2 regions of the Exiguobacterium sp. QJM3NY_9 genome follow, and region 1 is predicted to be linked to the other one. Evidence: a T-box and tRNA genes for the amino acid it is inferred to sense, from the RefSeq annotation. Region 1 holds a T-box; the other holds one or more tRNA genes.
The links. The T-box of region 1 lies ahead of tyrS (tyrosine--tRNA ligase). A T-box ahead of a tRNA ligase gene usually reads a tRNA of that ligase, here a tRNA-Tyr.

Region 2: it has a tRNA-Tyr gene. The T-box ahead of tyrS (tyrosine--tRNA ligase) is inferred to sense a tRNA for this amino acid. The anticodon was not compared.

What each region holds. Positions count from the first base shown of each region.
Region 1 is NZ_CM149679.1:2,235,440-2,243,561, reverse strand. Features, by position in the region: gene AC0VYQ_RS11505 (acetoin utilization protein AcuC) at 1-396, opposite strand, end outside; gene AC0VYQ_RS11500 (acetoin utilization AcuB family protein) at 393-1,025, opposite strand; gene AC0VYQ_RS11495 (GNAT family N-acetyltransferase) at 1,038-1,670, opposite strand; gene acsA (acetate--CoA ligase) at 1,816-3,519, shown strand; gene AC0VYQ_RS11485 (transglycosylase domain-containing protein) at 3,647-6,169, opposite strand; T-box leader at 6,321-6,522, shown strand; gene tyrS (tyrosine--tRNA ligase) at 6,573-7,820, shown strand; gene AC0VYQ_RS11475 (biotin transporter BioY) at 7,872-8,122, opposite strand, start outside.
Region 2 is NZ_CM149679.1:153,075-161,196, forward strand. Features, by position in the region: rRNA gene AC0VYQ_RS00890 (23S ribosomal RNA) at 1-778, shown strand, start outside; rRNA gene rrf (5S ribosomal RNA) at 826-941, shown strand; tRNA gene AC0VYQ_RS00900 (tRNA-Asn) at 958-1,032, shown strand; tRNA gene AC0VYQ_RS00905 (tRNA-Glu) at 1,035-1,109, shown strand; tRNA gene AC0VYQ_RS00910 (tRNA-Thr) at 1,119-1,191, shown strand; tRNA gene AC0VYQ_RS00915 (tRNA-Tyr) at 1,225-1,308, shown strand; tRNA gene AC0VYQ_RS00920 (tRNA-Lys) at 1,313-1,385, shown strand; tRNA gene AC0VYQ_RS00925 (tRNA-Gly) at 1,393-1,464, shown strand; tRNA gene AC0VYQ_RS00930 (tRNA-Ala) at 1,481-1,556, shown strand; gene rocF (arginase) at 1,778-2,686, shown strand; gene sigW (RNA polymerase sigma factor SigW) at 2,812-3,375, shown strand; gene AC0VYQ_RS00945 (anti-sigma factor) at 3,392-4,006, shown strand; gene cdaA (diadenylate cyclase CdaA) at 4,122-4,946, shown strand; gene AC0VYQ_RS00955 (CdaR family protein) at 4,946-6,232, shown strand; gene glmM (phosphoglucosamine mutase) at 6,262-7,617, shown strand.

The DNA.
Region 1 (8,122 bases):
GTGCAAACCACCCGCGATATGAAATGTCCGTTTATATCGTCCGGACAAGACGAGTTCGCAAGCCTCAATTGTTCCACCGACGAGTAGTGCGGCACCTTCATGCATGTCAGGGAAGACGGGTGTATCTTCTGTTGCTAGCCCATACATCTGTGCCTTCATTGGCGTCAGTTCACCTTGACCCGCCAGCTTGACGGCTTGAATATAATCGGCATCATGTACGAGTCGTAACTCCTCATCCGTTGCGCGACGTGGTGCGATACAGTCGACGTCCTTGAGTGCCCCCATCGTCTCTAAGAGAGAGACGGTCAAGTCCAGTCGAATTGGGTTGAAAGGATGTGTATCGGAAAAACGATAATTCGTTTCTTCCTCACTGTAAATATAAGCAAACTCTTTCATCGGCTGACGTCGGGACCGAGTACATCGAATCCTTCCTTCCGTAACTTTTCGATGATTCGAATCGGATTCATCGTCTGGACACGAAAAGCGACGATGCGGACATACGGATCAGGCGTAGGATACACGAGGACATTTAAGATATTGATATTCGTTTTGGCGAGTAAATTCGCAATCTTTGCTAATGTACCCGCTGTATTTTCAACACGCACTTCGATTTGTGAGCTCGGCTCGAGCGCTCCTGTTAATTGAACGAATGTCCGAAGCAAATCGGTTTCTGTCATTAAGCCGACGAGACGCCGTCCCCGAACAATCGGTAAGCAAGATAAGCGATGTTCATAAAATAAAATCGCGGCGTCTTCAATGAAATCAAGCGGGTGTGCCGTGATAGGAGTTTGTTGCATGATACTTGAAACGGAATTTTGTTGATCAACGTGAAGGGTATCTGGATGAAAGACACTGCTTGCACTTTGGAGCTCTTTTAAACCGATGAGACCGACAAGTTCATGACGGGCGTTTGTCACGGGAATATGGCGAATCTCATGACGTTGCATCAATTCTGCGGCATGCGCAATAGAATTTGTTGGTTGAATCGTAATACACTTCGTCTTCATGATTTGTTCGATTAACATGCTATTCCTCCTTTAATCGTACATGAAGCGACGGCGGAGCCGTAAAGCATCGAAATGAGCGACGACTTCTGGTGCGACATGTTTCCCGATACGTGCCATTAAACAATTAGCCGGATGCGATGCAATCTCTGGATCATCGGTCGGGAAAAAGACGAGACCCCCGTGGTTCATCATCTTTTCCATGATTTTTCGATAATCCCAAACAGATAGTCCACTGCCTTTTAAATCCCAATGCCAGTAATACTCGGTCGTCAAGATTAAGTAGTTTTCCATGGCCGGATCGAGCATCGATACCTCGAGAAGCTTTTTACCAATCTGTTGACCGCGAAAACGAGCAGACACTTCAATCGCACCTAGCTCTAAAATATATGGATTATTTCCTTCGCTCCATGTCTCATAGGGATCAGGGTAAAGGAATGTGACATAGCCGATGATTTCTTTATTTTGCCTAGCGATAATGATCCGTCCTTCATCTAAATCCGCGATTTCAAGGAGCGCTTGATGCTGCTCTTTCGGTTGCCTGAAGGCAGTTAAACCGTCATCGAGGAGGTAAGTGGCGAGTTGTTTACTCGCGACAGGTCCTTCGATTTCAACTGGACCGAGCGATGTTTCATGAGTACGATGATTGAATTGTTTTTCAAACATGTAAGCGTCACCACCTTTCTCTTTATTATAGCCGAAGCGAGTTGCGGAAAGAGAGGGATTTTTTAACAAATTAACGGCAATCGATTGAACTACACCATAACTAGCTTATAATGGAGAGGAGTATAGAGAAGGGGAGGAACGAGAGATGAAAGTTTTGAAAGCGCTTCCGGGTAAGCATTGGTTATCCGACTATAATGAATCGGCGTCATACGATTGGCAAGAAGCGGAACAATATTTTTCATGGGCAACGACGGGGAAAGTCAATATGGCCCATGAAGCAATTGACCGTCATGCTGAAGGTGAACGAGCGAATAAAAAAGCTCTGATTTACTTTGATGGAACGACGGAGCAAACTTTTACGTATGCTGACATGAAACGTTTGACGAACAAAGCGGCAAACGTTTTGACGGATGCTGGAATCAAAGCAGGAGACCGAATTTTTATCTTCATGCCACGTTCGCCAGAACTTTATTTTGCGTTGCTCGGTGCCTTGAAAGTCGGAGCAATCGTCGGTCCGTTGTTTGAAGCCTTCATGGAACAAGCTGTACGCGACCGCTTGCTTGATTCTGAAGCAAAGATGTTGATTACGACGAAAGCATTATTACCACGTGTTCCGCTTGAAGAGTTATCGACACTCGAATCCGTCTTTTTAGTCGATGAAGACATCGAGACGACAGATCGGCTACTGGACTTCCGGGCAGCGTTCGAGTCCGCGTCAGATGTGTTCGAACCGGTTTGGCTCGACCGGGAAGACGGTCTCATCTTACATTATACGTCTGGGTCGACGGGAAAACCAAAAGGGGTCTTACACGCTCAAAATGCTATGATTCAACACATGATGACCGGACGTTGGGTTCTTGACCTTCAGGAAGATGATATCTATTGGTGTACAGCAGATCCAGGCTGGGTGACGGGGACGAGTTATGGGATTTTTGCCCCGTTCTTAAATGGTGCGACGAATGTCATCGTCGGTGGTCGGTTCAATCCAGAGTTTTGGTACAGTGTCATTGAAAAATACAAGGTAACGGTTTGGTATAGTGCACCGACCGCATTCCGGATGCTGATGGGGGCCGGCGCAGACGTCGCACAAACACATGACTTGTCGAGCTTACGGCACGTGTTATCCGTCGGAGAACCGCTCAATCCAGAAGTCGTTCGTTGGGGAAAAGAAGCATTCGACCAACGCATCCATGATACGTGGTGGATGACGGAAACAGGGGCAATGATGATTTGCAACTACAAATCGATGGACATCAAACCAGGGTCGATGGGGAAACCGATTCCTGGGACAAAAGCTGCAATCATCGATGATCAAGGGAATGAGTTACCTCCGTTTAGAATGGGCAATTTAGCTTTGAAAACACCGTGGCCATCCATGATGCGGCAAATCTGGAATAATCCACAAAAGTATGAATCATACTTCTTCAAAGGATGGTACGTTTCAGGAGATTCTGCATATATGGATGATGAAGGATACTTCTGGTTCCAAGGACGCGTCGATGATGTCATCATGACGGCAGGAGAACGGGTGGGACCGTTCGAAGTTGAAAGTCGTCTTGTCGAGCACCCGGCAGTTGCAGAAGCCGGTGTCATCGGGAAACCGGATCCAGTACGTGGTGAAATCATCAAAGCCTTCATTTCGTTACGAGACGGCTATGAACCGACTGAAGAATTGAAACAAGAAATTCAGGCGTTCGTCAAAGAAGGGCTGGCAGCACATGCGGCGCCACGTGAGATTGACTTCCGAGACAAGCTACCGAAAACCCGGAGTGGTAAAATCATGCGCCGTGTCTTGAAGGCGTGGGAACTAAATCTTGAAGCGGGTGACCTCTCGACGATGGAAGAATGATGTCAGAGTAAGTGACGTATAGGATTGACTGTTCTTGAACTACCAACGATGCTTCGTTGGTAGTTTTTTAATATGAACAAAAAAACGAAGTTCACTGTTACGTGAACTCCGTTTTTTTTGAATGGCTTCATTCAGTTTTTTTGTCGTCTTCTTTTGCTTTCTTTTCAGCATCAGCCTTCGCCTCTGCTTCTTTCTTCTTAGCCTCCGCATCGGCTTTCGCCTTGTCGTCAGCCGCTTTTTTCTTAGCCTCTGCATCAGCTTTCGCTTTGGCATCGGCCGCTTTTTTCGTGTCCGCATCGGCTGCTTTATCTTCAGCAGCTTTCTTTTCAGCGTCAGCTTTTGCTTGCGCTTCAGCGTCGTCTTTCTTCTTCGCGTCTGCTTCTTTTTCTTTTGCCTCGGCCTCTTTTTTCTTTTCTTCAGCGGCTTTTTTCTTCGCTTCCGCTTCTTTTTTCTTTTTATCTTCTTCTTTGAATGAACCTGAGTTCTTGAAGTCATCTGCGTCTACTGAAGCCGGTTGATTGAAGCGTGCACCTGACTTGAAGTAACTGTTGTTCGCAGCATACGTTGCATTTGCCATCTGTGCCCACAGGTTCTGGGTGCGTTGGTAATATGTCGTTGCACCCATCAATGAGTTGTTTTGATCATGCCCCGTCCAAACCGCGAGTGTAACCCCTGGTGTTGAAGCAACGAGGTAAGAGTCCTTAATTTCGTTCGTCGTTCCGGTCTTACCGGCCCAATCGCCAGGTACTTTTAATAACGAGTTCGCATAACGAGCTGTCCCGTTATCAAAGACACCACGCATCATATCAAGCGTTAAATAAGCCGTACGCTCTTCGTAGATTTTTTCTTTTTTCGATTTAGCTTTATAGATGCTTTTCCCGTCTTTCGTAATCTTCGAGATGATATACGGTTCGACGTATTCACCGTAGTTCGCGAGCATCGCATAAGCACCAGCAAGCTCAACCGGTGTGATTTCCATCGTTCCAAGAGCAGCAGATGGTGCGTACCGGATGCTGTCAGGAACTTTAATACCCATGTCGACTAGTTTTTGAATCGAGTTCGACATATTCATTTTTTCGTAAATCTTCACGGCTGGAACGTTGAGTGAAAGTTCCAATGCCTCACGGACCGTCACATTACCTCGGTAACGCCCGCCTTCATTGTTGATTGGGTTGTCACCTGGTTGACGTGGAACCGTTTGATAATAATACTTTTCATCATTAACGGTCGAAGCCGGTGTAATCAAGCCGTTTTCGATACCGTTCGAATAAACAAGAATTGGTTTGGCTGTCGAACCGATTTGACGTTTTGCCTGGAACGCGCGGTTGAAATCATCCGCCGTTCCATCTGTGTAACGTCCACCGACGAAGCCTAAGATACGACCTGTTTCATTTTGAATCATGACAGCAGCCGTTTCTTCTGGATCTTTTTTCGAGACCGTCTTTTTCGTTTTTGGATCAACGACTTGCGTGTATTGTGGAGAAGCAGGGAAGTTGGCAGCATTTTTAGCTGGTGCCTGCATCGCCTCGTGAATTTTCTTATCAAGTGTCAAGTGAATCTTGTATCCGCCTTGACGCATGGCAACTAAAGCCTGTTCCTGATAGTTCGCTTTGACTTCTGCGAGTTCGGATGGTTTTACTTCATCTTCTTTGACGCCATCCTTTTTCATGAAATAGCTCGTCATGATTTTCAAGGCTTCTTTTTCAGCAAGATCGTAAACGTACGGGTACGTATCACGCGAACGTGTTGACGTTTTGGCGAAGTCTTTTGTGATATCGTATTTGACGGCTTTTTCATATTGCTTTTTCGTAATGTTTTTTGCGACATACATCCGTTTTAGAACAGTTTTCATCCGGTTCGTACTTGCTGTCAAATCTTCTTTGACGACACCACCTTGAAGGTAGGGTGTGTAATAATACGGGTTTTTCGGAATGCCTGCTAAGAAGGCTGCTTGTGGTAATGTCAGTTTTTTCGCGGATTTATTGAAGACACCACGAGAGGCGGCTTCGATTCCGGCAATATTTCGTCCGAGAGAGTTTCGACCGAATGAGACAACGTTTAAATAGGCTTGTAGAATTTCATCCTTCGTCATCGCATTTTCGAGACGAAGTGCTAAGATGATTTCTTTTGCTTTCCGTTCGAATGAAACTTCATTCGTTAAAATTTGATTTTTAATCAATTGTTGTGTCAACGTACTGCCACCCGTCCGAGAAGACGAGTTCGTTAACTCCTGTAAGACTGCCCGGAGTGTTGCTTTCGGTACGACGCCATCATGTTCATAAAAATCGACATCTTCCGTCGAAAGAACAGCGTCTAGCAGGTAAGGTGAGATTTCTTTGATGTTGACCGGTTGACGTTCTTCATCTGTTGAAATGTTCGTCAACTTTTCGCCACTGCCCCAGTAAATTTCACTCGTAATGGCATAACTATTAACTTGTTGCTTCATTTCCGTTAATTCTGGTGCTTTTGTATCTTTGACGAGCGAAGCGAAATAGCCGCCTGCTGCACCGACAGAAAAACTCCCAATCAGTAGGACAGCAATGATGAGGAATAAAATGATATTCCAAGATACGTCATATGTGATATTCGACCAGTGCCGAACGGCTTTCGTTCGGGGATGATTCCAAAACTTGGACCAGTTCTCGCGCATAAATGATCTCCTTTACATCTTAAACTTGGGTGTAAATTAACATTAAATCACAGATAGACGTATTATACCACAACTGAAACGTGACAATGTCTCTTGACAGTCGATTCTACTTCGACGTATCATGAAAACATCTTATGAAAAATATACGAAAAAATCAGCTGTGATTGGAATTAGTAATGGAACGCTCCCTGTATCAGAGACCTAGTGGTGCTGCGAACTAGGACATAGCGTGTTCATGAATTACGTCTCCAGGAGCTTCTTGAGAAATCAGGCGGACCGTCCCGTTATCGACGATCTAAGTGGCATGTGTTGCATGCAATTAGGGTGGTACCACGGAATATTCCGTCCCTTCGTTCAGTCGGAGGGGCGGTTTTTTTATACAATTTTTTTAGGGGGAAAACAGATGACTTTACTTGAGGATTTAGAGTTTCGCGGCCTAATCAGCCAAATGACAGATGAAGAAGGTATTAAAGAAATCCTGGCAAGTCCGACAACACTGTACACGGGATTCGACCCGACAGCAGATTCATTGCATATCGGACACCTGTTACCAATTCTCGTTCTACGCCGTTTCCAAGAAGCGGGGCACCACGTGGTCGGTCTCGTCGGTGGCGCAACCGGGATGATTGGAGATCCAAGTGGGCGGTCGACAGAACGATCACTGAACACGTCGGATATCGTCGAAGAATTTGCGAACCGCATCAAAGGGCAATTATCACGCTTTTTACCGCTGGATGGCGAAAACCCTGTGACGATTGCGAACAACCTGGATTGGACAAAAGATTTAACGATCATCGATTTCTTACGCGATATCGGAAAACACTTCCCGATCAGCTACATGCTAGCGAAAGACTCTGTTGATTCACGCCTTCAGAACGGGATTTCTTTCACAGAGTTTTCGTACATGCTATTACAATCATTTGATTTCTTAAAGCTATATGAAAACGAAGGGTGCCGACTCCAGGTCGGCGGAAGTGATCAGTGGGGAAACATTACAGCAGGGATGGAACTGATCCGACGCGTTGGTCATGAAGAGAAAGCATTCGGCATCACTGTACCACTCGTCACGAAATCAGACGGGCAAAAATTCGGGAAAACAGCAGGCGGGGCAGTGTGGCTCGATGCCGAAAAAACGACACCATACGAGTTTTACCAGTTTTGGTTCAACGTCGATGACCTTGATGTCGTCAAATTCCTGAAATACTTTACGTTCTTGACACACGAAGAACTGGAAGGATTGCAAACGGAAGTGGAAATGGCACCTGAAAAACGGATTGCCCAGCGCCGTCTGGCAGAAGAGATGACGAAACTTGTCCATGGCAGCGAAGCGCTTGAACAAGCGGAGCGAATTACGAAAGCACTCTTCAGTGGTGACATCAAAACATTGCAGGCGGCTGATATCGCAGATGCCTTTAAAGGGATGCCACGCTTTACGCTTGGTGAAGCAACGAATCTTGTCGACGTACTCGTCGAAGCGAAAATCAGTCCTTCGAAGCGTCAAGCGCGAGAAGACGTGACGAATGGCGCAATCTACATCAATGGAGACCGTGAACAAGAGTTGACGAAAGAAATCACGAAGCAAGATGCGATTGGTGACTTCACGATCATCCGTCGTGGGAAAAAGAAATACTTCGTACTTGAACATGCGTAAGTGATATAACAAAAAAGAACGCTGACGAATGCTCGTCAGCGTTCTTTTTGTTTAGGCTGTTTTAAAAATACGGAGTGGTAATAAACGAACGGCAATCGTCGTGGCAAGTAACGCTTTTAGCGTATCACCGATGATGAACGGGACATTAATGACGAGGGCATCCATGAATGATAAATGTAGGACGAGCATTAAACCGAATGTTCCGAGTAAGTAAACGAGACCGAGTCCGAAAACGACCATTCCAAAAAACAATGGGATGAAGCGAGTCGTTCGTTCGGCGACATAGCCGATGAAGAAGCCGG
Region 2 (8,122 bases), 970 kb from region 1:
CGGGAGACGTCGAGACCGGAGCGCCAGCTTCGGAGGAGTCACCCTTGGGATACCGCCCTTCATGCATAGAGTCTCTAACTCGCAGCCGTAATCCGGCTGGAGGACCGTGTCAGGCGGGTAGTTTGACTGGGGCGGTCGCCTCCTAAACAGTAACGGAGGCGCCCAAAGGTTCCCTCAGAATGGTTGGAAATCATTCGTAGAGCGCAAAGGCAGAAGGGAGCTTGACTGCGAGACCTACAAGTCGAGCAGGGACGAAAGTCGGGCTTAGTGATCCGGTGGTTCCGCATGGAAGGGCCATCGCTCAACGGATAAAAGCTACCCTGGGGATAACAGGCTGATCTCCCCCAAGAGTCCACATCGACGGGGAGGTTTGGCACCTCGATGTCGGCTCATCGCATCCTGGGGCTGGAGTAGGTCCCAAGGGTTGGGCTGTTCGCCCATTAAAGCGGTACGCGAGCTGGGTTCAGAACGTCGTGAGACAGTTCGGTCCCTATCCGTCGTGGGCGCAGGAAATTTGAGGAGAGCTGTCCTTAGTACGAGAGGACCGGGATGGACGCACCGCTGGTGTACCAGTTGTTCCGCCAGGAGCATCGCTGGGTAGCTACGTGCGGACGGGATAAATGCTGAAAGCATCTAAGCATGAAGCCCCCTCCAAGATGAGATTTCCCTTTGAGTAATCAAGAAAGACCCCTCAGAGACGATGAGGTAGATAGGTCACGGGTGGAAGCATGGTGACATGCGGAGCTGAGTGATACTAATCGGTCGAGGCCTTGTTCTAGCAGATGATTGTTGATGACTTCAGTTTTGAGGGCGCGAGCCCTGTCGTCTGGTGACGATAGCCAAGTGGTCACACCCGTTCCCATGCCGAACACGGAAGTTAAGCACTTGAACGCCGAAAGTAGTTGGGGGCTTCCCCCTGTGAGGATAGGACGTTGCCAGGCAATTTTGTTTTTTTATTCCGCAATAGCTCAGTGGTAGAGCAACCGGCTGTTAACCGGTAGGTCGTAGGTTCAAATCCTACTTGCGGAGCCAATGGCCCGTTGGTCAAGCGGTTAAGACACCGCCCTTTCACGGCGGTATCACGGGTTCGATTCCCGTACGGGTCACCATTTTATTGTGCCGGTGTAGCTCAGCTGGTAGAGCAACTGACTTGTAATCAGTAGGTCGCGGGTTCGACTCCTGTTGCCGGCACTGTTTTTTTAATTAAATTTTCCTAGACAAACTGGGGGGGTAGCGAAGTGGCTAAACGCGGCGGACTGTAAATCCGCTCCCTCGGGTTCGGCGGTTCGAATCCGCCCCCCCCCACCATGTCGAGCCATTAGCTCAGTTGGTAGAGCATCTGACTTTTAATCAGAGGGTCGCAGGTTCGAATCCTGCATGGCTCATTTTCTTGCGGAAGTAGTTCAGTGGTAGAATACGACCTTGCCAAGGTCGGGGTCGCGGGTTCGAATCCCGTCTTCCGCTTTTTGTTTATTTTTTTGGGGCCTTAGCTCAGCTGGGAGAGCGCCTGCCTTGCACGCAGGAGGTCAGCGGTTCGATCCCGCTAGGCTCCACCAAATTTTGCTTAAAGATCTTAAGCGAGTTTCGTTCGTCTTAAGTTTTTTTATACTTGAAATGCCTGTTAACCAGAGTACGTACGCGAAAGCACTGTGATTCCCTTCACAGTGCTTTTTTGTTGTCTTCTACTGTATAAAGATGCGTCATCTTGTCGAGTTGAACCAGCTGTATGTTACCGCTTACAATTAAGGTAACTTAATTAAGCAAAGGGGATGCGGGGATGAACATTGCATATATCAGCGTGCCATATCGTTACGGTCAAGGAAAGCCAGGAACAGAGCATGGTCCGGCAGCAGTCGAACAAGCAGGCCTATTTCAAACGTTAGCAACACATGGACAAGAAGCAGTCCGCTACGGGGAAGCGGCTGTCTTACCAGAAGACGCGATACGTGAGGAAGATGCGAAGTTAAAGCGTCTCGAAGGAGTCGTCCATACGACGAATGATTTACAGCTACTTGTACATGATGCGCTGTCCGAACGACGTTTTCCGTTACTCGTCGGGGGCGACCACAGCATGGCAATCGGAACGATCGCAGGACTTCGTCGATCGATTCCGCGGCTCGGTGCGATTTGGTTCGATGCGCATGGCGATTTAAATACACCGGAAACGTCACCTACAGGTAATATTCACGGAATGCCACTCGCTGTTGCCCTTGGGGAAGGGCATCGGCGCCTAACGGAAATCGGTGGAACAGACGTCAAGTTACAACCGGAGCATCTCGTCTTTATCGGCTTGCGTGACGTCGACCCGGGAGAACAGGAATTGATTGATCGGCTTGGCATTCGCGTTTATGACATGGAAGCGATTCGGACACGGGGAATGGAAGCCATCATGAAGGAAGCGATTGCTTACCTGAACGAAACGACAGACGCATTTTACTTAAGTTTCGACATGGATGGTCTTGACCCGAGTTTAGTCGAAGGGACGGGGACGCGGGTTGCGGATGGTGTCATGTTAGAGGATGCTCAGACCGTCTTGAACTCTTGTGCGGAACAAGAAAACTTTATTGCAGCGGAGTTCGTCGAAGTGAATCCGTTGTTAGAAGAAGGAAACGGGACGGCGATTCTTGCAAATGCTTTGATCGGAAACCTACTTCAAGCGATGAAAAACCAGCATTTAGTAAAATAATGGATAGAACTTGAACTCTTTTCATCGGGGTTCAAGTTTTTTTTGTTACAATTTAAAATGAGATGAAACATTTATCGGTCGACTCCGTATAAGAGATTGACCGCATAGAGCGGGGGGTATTTGAAGTGGAAGAAACAACACTACGCTTAATTGAGCGAGTGAAGCAAGGCGACCGTGATGCATTTGCGGCACTTGTTGATCTATATAAAGAAGGAGCATTTTTAGTTGCCTTCCGTGTATTACGTGATCGGATGGAAGCAGAAGATGCCACGCAAGAAGCCTTTATTCGCGTATTCACAAAGATTGAATCGTATAATGCACAATGGAAGTTCCGTACGTGGCTGTATCGCATCGTCACAAATGTCTCAATTGACCGCTTACGGAAGAAACGTCCAGATTATTCTCTTGATGCCGAGATGTCGGGCACTGAAGGATTGACGCTGTATTCCCAGCTTGAAAGTAAGGAGCAATTGCCAGAAGATCAAGTCGTTGATTCAGAAGAACGAAATGCTGTCGGTGACGCGATTGCCGCTTTACCTGAAAAATATCGTATTCCACTTGTCTTGAAATATATTGAAGATCTTTCATTAAAGGAAATCAGTGAAATGATCGACCTACCTGTCGCCACAGTCAAAACTAGAATTCACCGTGGCCGCGAAGCGCTGAAGAAGCACTTCGGAACGCGGTGAGAAGGAGGATCTCACCATGACACGAGAACACGTAAACGAACGCATCCAAGATTATTTAGACCAAAACCAACCTCCAGAAGACTTTAAGCAACTCGAAGCGGAGTTACGGGAGGCGAATGCGATGGACGACTTCGAAGAGTATCGACTCCTCGATGCACAGTTACGCACGCTTCCGAAGCCGAAGCTATCGGCAGACTTTACATCCCGCGTGCTGGCACAACTGCCCGAACAGGTGGACACGTCGAATGTGACACCGCTTCGTAAGACTTCTCGTTTTGGAGGGAAGATGAAACAGTACCCACTCCTTGCAGCTGCCTCGATCTTTGCGTTACTTTCGGTCGGTAGCCTCGGGGGGTACATGACGCAAGAAGATAAAGACTTGTCGTATACGAACGTTCCCGGTATCGTCGCTGAAAATGGCGAGGTCGTTGTTCCAAAAGGAGTGACGGTCAATCAAGATTTATACGTCGAAGGCGGCAATGTCCGGATTGAAGGCAAAGTCAACGGAGACGTCATGACCGTGGACGGGACGGCTTATACAGCCAGTGCCGGAAACGTGACTGGAGAAATTAAAGAAATCGATCAGTTGTTCGAACGCGTCTGGTATGGAATCAAACGAATCTTTGATTAATCAGTTGGGGCGAGTCTAACTCGCCCCTTTATGCTATAATGAAAGCTGTTTAAATTAGATGAGATAGGGGGCACGGTTGGTGAATTACTTCAACTGGCAACCACTTCAATTTCAAATGTTGAAACTGGGCGAAAACGTACACTGGTACGATTATATTAATGATGTGCTTGATATCGCGGTCGTGACATTCGTCATTTACCGCCTGATGATTATCGTCAAAGGCACAAAAGCGGTTCAATTGATTAAAGGGATTTCTGTCATTTTGATCAGCTGGTTCTTAAGCGGCTTCTTCGGACTGAAGACCTTACAATTTCTATTGAATCAAATCATCACCTATGGATTACTCGGGATTATCATCATCTTCCAGCCAGAGCTCCGTCGAGGACTGGAGCACCTGGGACGAACGAGTAAATTCTTTTCACGGAGTGCCATCAGTGATGAAGATGAACAAACGCGAATCGTCGACGCACTCGTTTCGTCAGCACAATACATGTCGAAACGCCGGATTGGTGCGCTCGTCACGTTTGAACGGGAAACCGGTCTCAGTGAATATGTCGAGACGGGGATTCCGCTCGGTTCTCAAATTACGAGTCAGCTTTTGATTAACCTCTTTATCCCGAACACGCCGTTGCATGATGGTGCCGTCATCGTTCAGCAAGGCAAACTTGCGGCAGCGGCTTGTTATTTACCGCTCTCAGAAAGTGCCCACATCTCTAAAGATCTCGGGACGCGTCACCGGGCCGCGATTGGTGTCAGTGAAGTTACGGATAGTGTCACGCTTGTCGTATCGGAAGAGACGGGAGGCGTATCTCTCGCAATCAATGGTCGTCTTTACCGGGAACTCGACGAAGATTCGCTTCGGACGAAGTTGCTTGAGACGCTCGTCAAAGTCGAACCGGCGAATACGTCCTTCTTTAACTGGATGGGGGCGAAAAAATAATGTTCGAAAAGTGGTTCAATGAACGATGGTTTTTACGAATCGTTGCGGTACTACTTGCTGTGATGCTCTATTTGATGGTCGCAGGCTCGAGTTCGAGCGGGAAAAGTGACGCGGCGAGTCTATTGCCGATCGCTGGTCAGGGCTCGACGACGTTTGACGTAACGGTCACAGTGAATTATGATGAATCGCAGTGGGTCGCCTATAATATTCCAACTACAATCGAAACGACGGTCAAAGGACCATCGAGTAGCTTGACGATGCTTCGCCTCGTCAAAGACTTTGGTCTATCGTTAGATTTAGAGGGACTCGACCCTGGGTACCACCGTGTTCGTGTGACAGCGAATGGTTTTGGAAAAGATGTTGAAGTGACACCGAAACAGGAGACGGTCGAAGTTTTTCTTGATAAAAAAGTCACGAAACAAGTCCCGGTTCAAGTCGCTTTACTCAACAAAAATAAAATCGCCGAAGGGTATGTCGTCGGTGAAGCACAACCGAGTAAACAAACGGTTGCTGTGACAGGAGGAGCAGAAAAGCTCCAAGCCATCACATCGATTCAAGTCCCGATCGACGTGACAGGTCGCGCGTCGACCTTCATGGAGTCGTTCAACGTCAAAGCGACGGATACGAATGGGAACGCGATTAGCGCGACGTACGATCCGGAACAGCTTGAAGTGACAGTTCCTGTCTATAAGGAGAGTAAAACAGTCCCGATCAACGTTAAAACAACAGGTAGCGTCAAAAAAGGCTACAAGGTCGTCAAAATCGTTCCCGTCGTCACGGAAGCGCGTCTGTACGGAACGAAGGAAGAATTGACGCGAATCGGTTCAGTCGATACAAAGGCAATCTCACTAAAAGGATTGACGAAGACGACCGATAAGACGATCGAACTCGTCGAACCGGATAATGTGACGGCAATGGATCCGACTTCGATTACGGTCAGTATCGTCGTCGAGAAAGAAAATGCTAAATCGACGACGGAAACGGTCGAGGAGCGAGCAGAGAAGACGATTACAGGTGTTCCTGTGACGCTTAACGGTTTCGACGAGTCGAAGTATACAATTGACTATGCTGAAACGATTGATCTCGTCGTCCGTGGCAGCGAAGCGGACTTAGCTTCGATTGATGCAACCGACATCAAGGCTGTCATCGACGTAACAGGATTAAAAGAAGGCACACACGGCTTACCGATTTCATATCAGACATCTAAAGCATTCGATGTCTTACGACCGGATAACATGGACGTCACGTTAAAGACGATTCCCCGGACATCGGTACAGACCAATTAAAACCAATCAGTGAAATGAGGAAATAGCACATGGGTAAGTATTTTGGAACTGACGGCGTCCGCGGCGTCGCAAACGTAGAATTGACACCGGAACTCGCCTACCGTCTTGGACGGATTGGCGGATACGTGTTGACGAAACACGAGAGCACACGTCCGAAAGTCTTGATCGGACGCGATACACGCGTCTCGGGTCAAATGCTTGAGAACGCGATGATTGCAGGATTGTTATCAATCGGCGCGGAAGTCATGCGTCTTGGTGTCATCTCGACACCGGGCGTCGCGTACTTGACGAAGACGATGGATGCGACAGCAGGCGTCATGATCTCAGCCTCACATAATCCAGTCGAAGACAACGGAATCAAGTTCTTCGGAACAGACGGATTTAAGCTCAATGATGCAACAGAACTTGAAATCGAAGCATTGCTCGACGAAACAGAGGACACACTCCCACGACCAGCAGGGAAAGAACTTGGTTTCGTTCACGATTATTATGAAGGTGCGCAAAAATACCTCCATATGCTTCGTCAAACATCGGATGAAGATTTCTCTGGGATTCATGTCGCAATCGATGGCGCGCACGGCGCGACATCAAGCCTTGCACCACGTTTGTTCGGGGACCTCGAAGCAGAAGTCTCAACAATCGGTACAACACCAAACGGCTTGAACATCAATGATGGTGTCGGGTCAACACATCCGGAGCACCTCGCGGCATTCGTCAAAGAGAAAAGTGCCGACGTCGGTCTCTCGTTCGATGGTGACGGCGATCGTTTGATTGCAGTCGATGAGAACGGCGATATCGTCGATGGCGATAAAATTATGTTCATCTGCGGAAAATACTTGAACGAAATCGGTCGTTTGAAAGATAACACGATTGTCGCGACAGTCATGAGTAACCTCGGCTTCCATAAAACGGTCGCAGAACATGGCATGACGGCATTACAAACAGCGGTCGGTGACCGTTACGTCGTCGAAGAGATGCGTAAAAACGACTACACGCTCGGTGGCGAACAGTCAGGTCACATCATCTTCATGGATTACTCGACGACAGGCGACGGCATGTTGTCTGGCGTTCAGTTGCTCCAAATCATGAAGGCGACAGGCAAGAAGTTATCGGAACTCGCAGCCGAGATGCCAATCTTCCCGCAACGTCTTGTCAACATTCGTGTATCGGATAAGAATGGGGCAATGAACGGTCCTGCCGTCCAAGCGATCATTGCGGAAGTCGAAGCGGAAATGGCTGGAAACGGTCGAATTCTCGTTCGTGCGTCTGGAACAGAACCACTCGTTCGTGTCATGGCGGAAGCAGAGTCGCAAGAAGCATGTGACATGTACGTCGAGCGGATCGCGAACGTCGTGCGTGAAAATTACGCATTACAAGAAAATTGAGTCAACGAAAAGGAGTAGCTACGTGCTGCTCCTTTTTTGTTCGACTAATGGACGAACTTTTAAGGAGGGAACTCGTCACGAACCCATTGTCCCTCTGCCCGCTTTTCTCAGGCGGAACGCAAGCCGCGGTCAGCTTGTGGCTGCCCGGGTCTCGCTTGTTCCTGTCGGAAGCGGAGCTTCCTTTTCCTGTAGAAGTCGGACAGGGGTACGGGTTCGTTTCAGAAATAGCGTGGGTCTGGAGTAGGAACAGTGTTTGGATCATAGGAGAGAGAAGGGGACGACACCGCTGTCCTCTGCCCGCTTTTCTCAGACGGAACGCAAGCCGCGGCCAGCTTGGGGCTGCCCGGGTCTCGCCTGTTCCTGTCGGAAGCAGAGCTTCCTTTTCCTGTAGAAGTCGGACAGGGGTACGGGTTCATTTCAGGAGTAGCGTGGGTCTGGAGTAGGAACAGTGTTTGGATCATAGGAGAGAGAAGGGGACGACACCGCTGTCCTCTGCCCGCTTTTC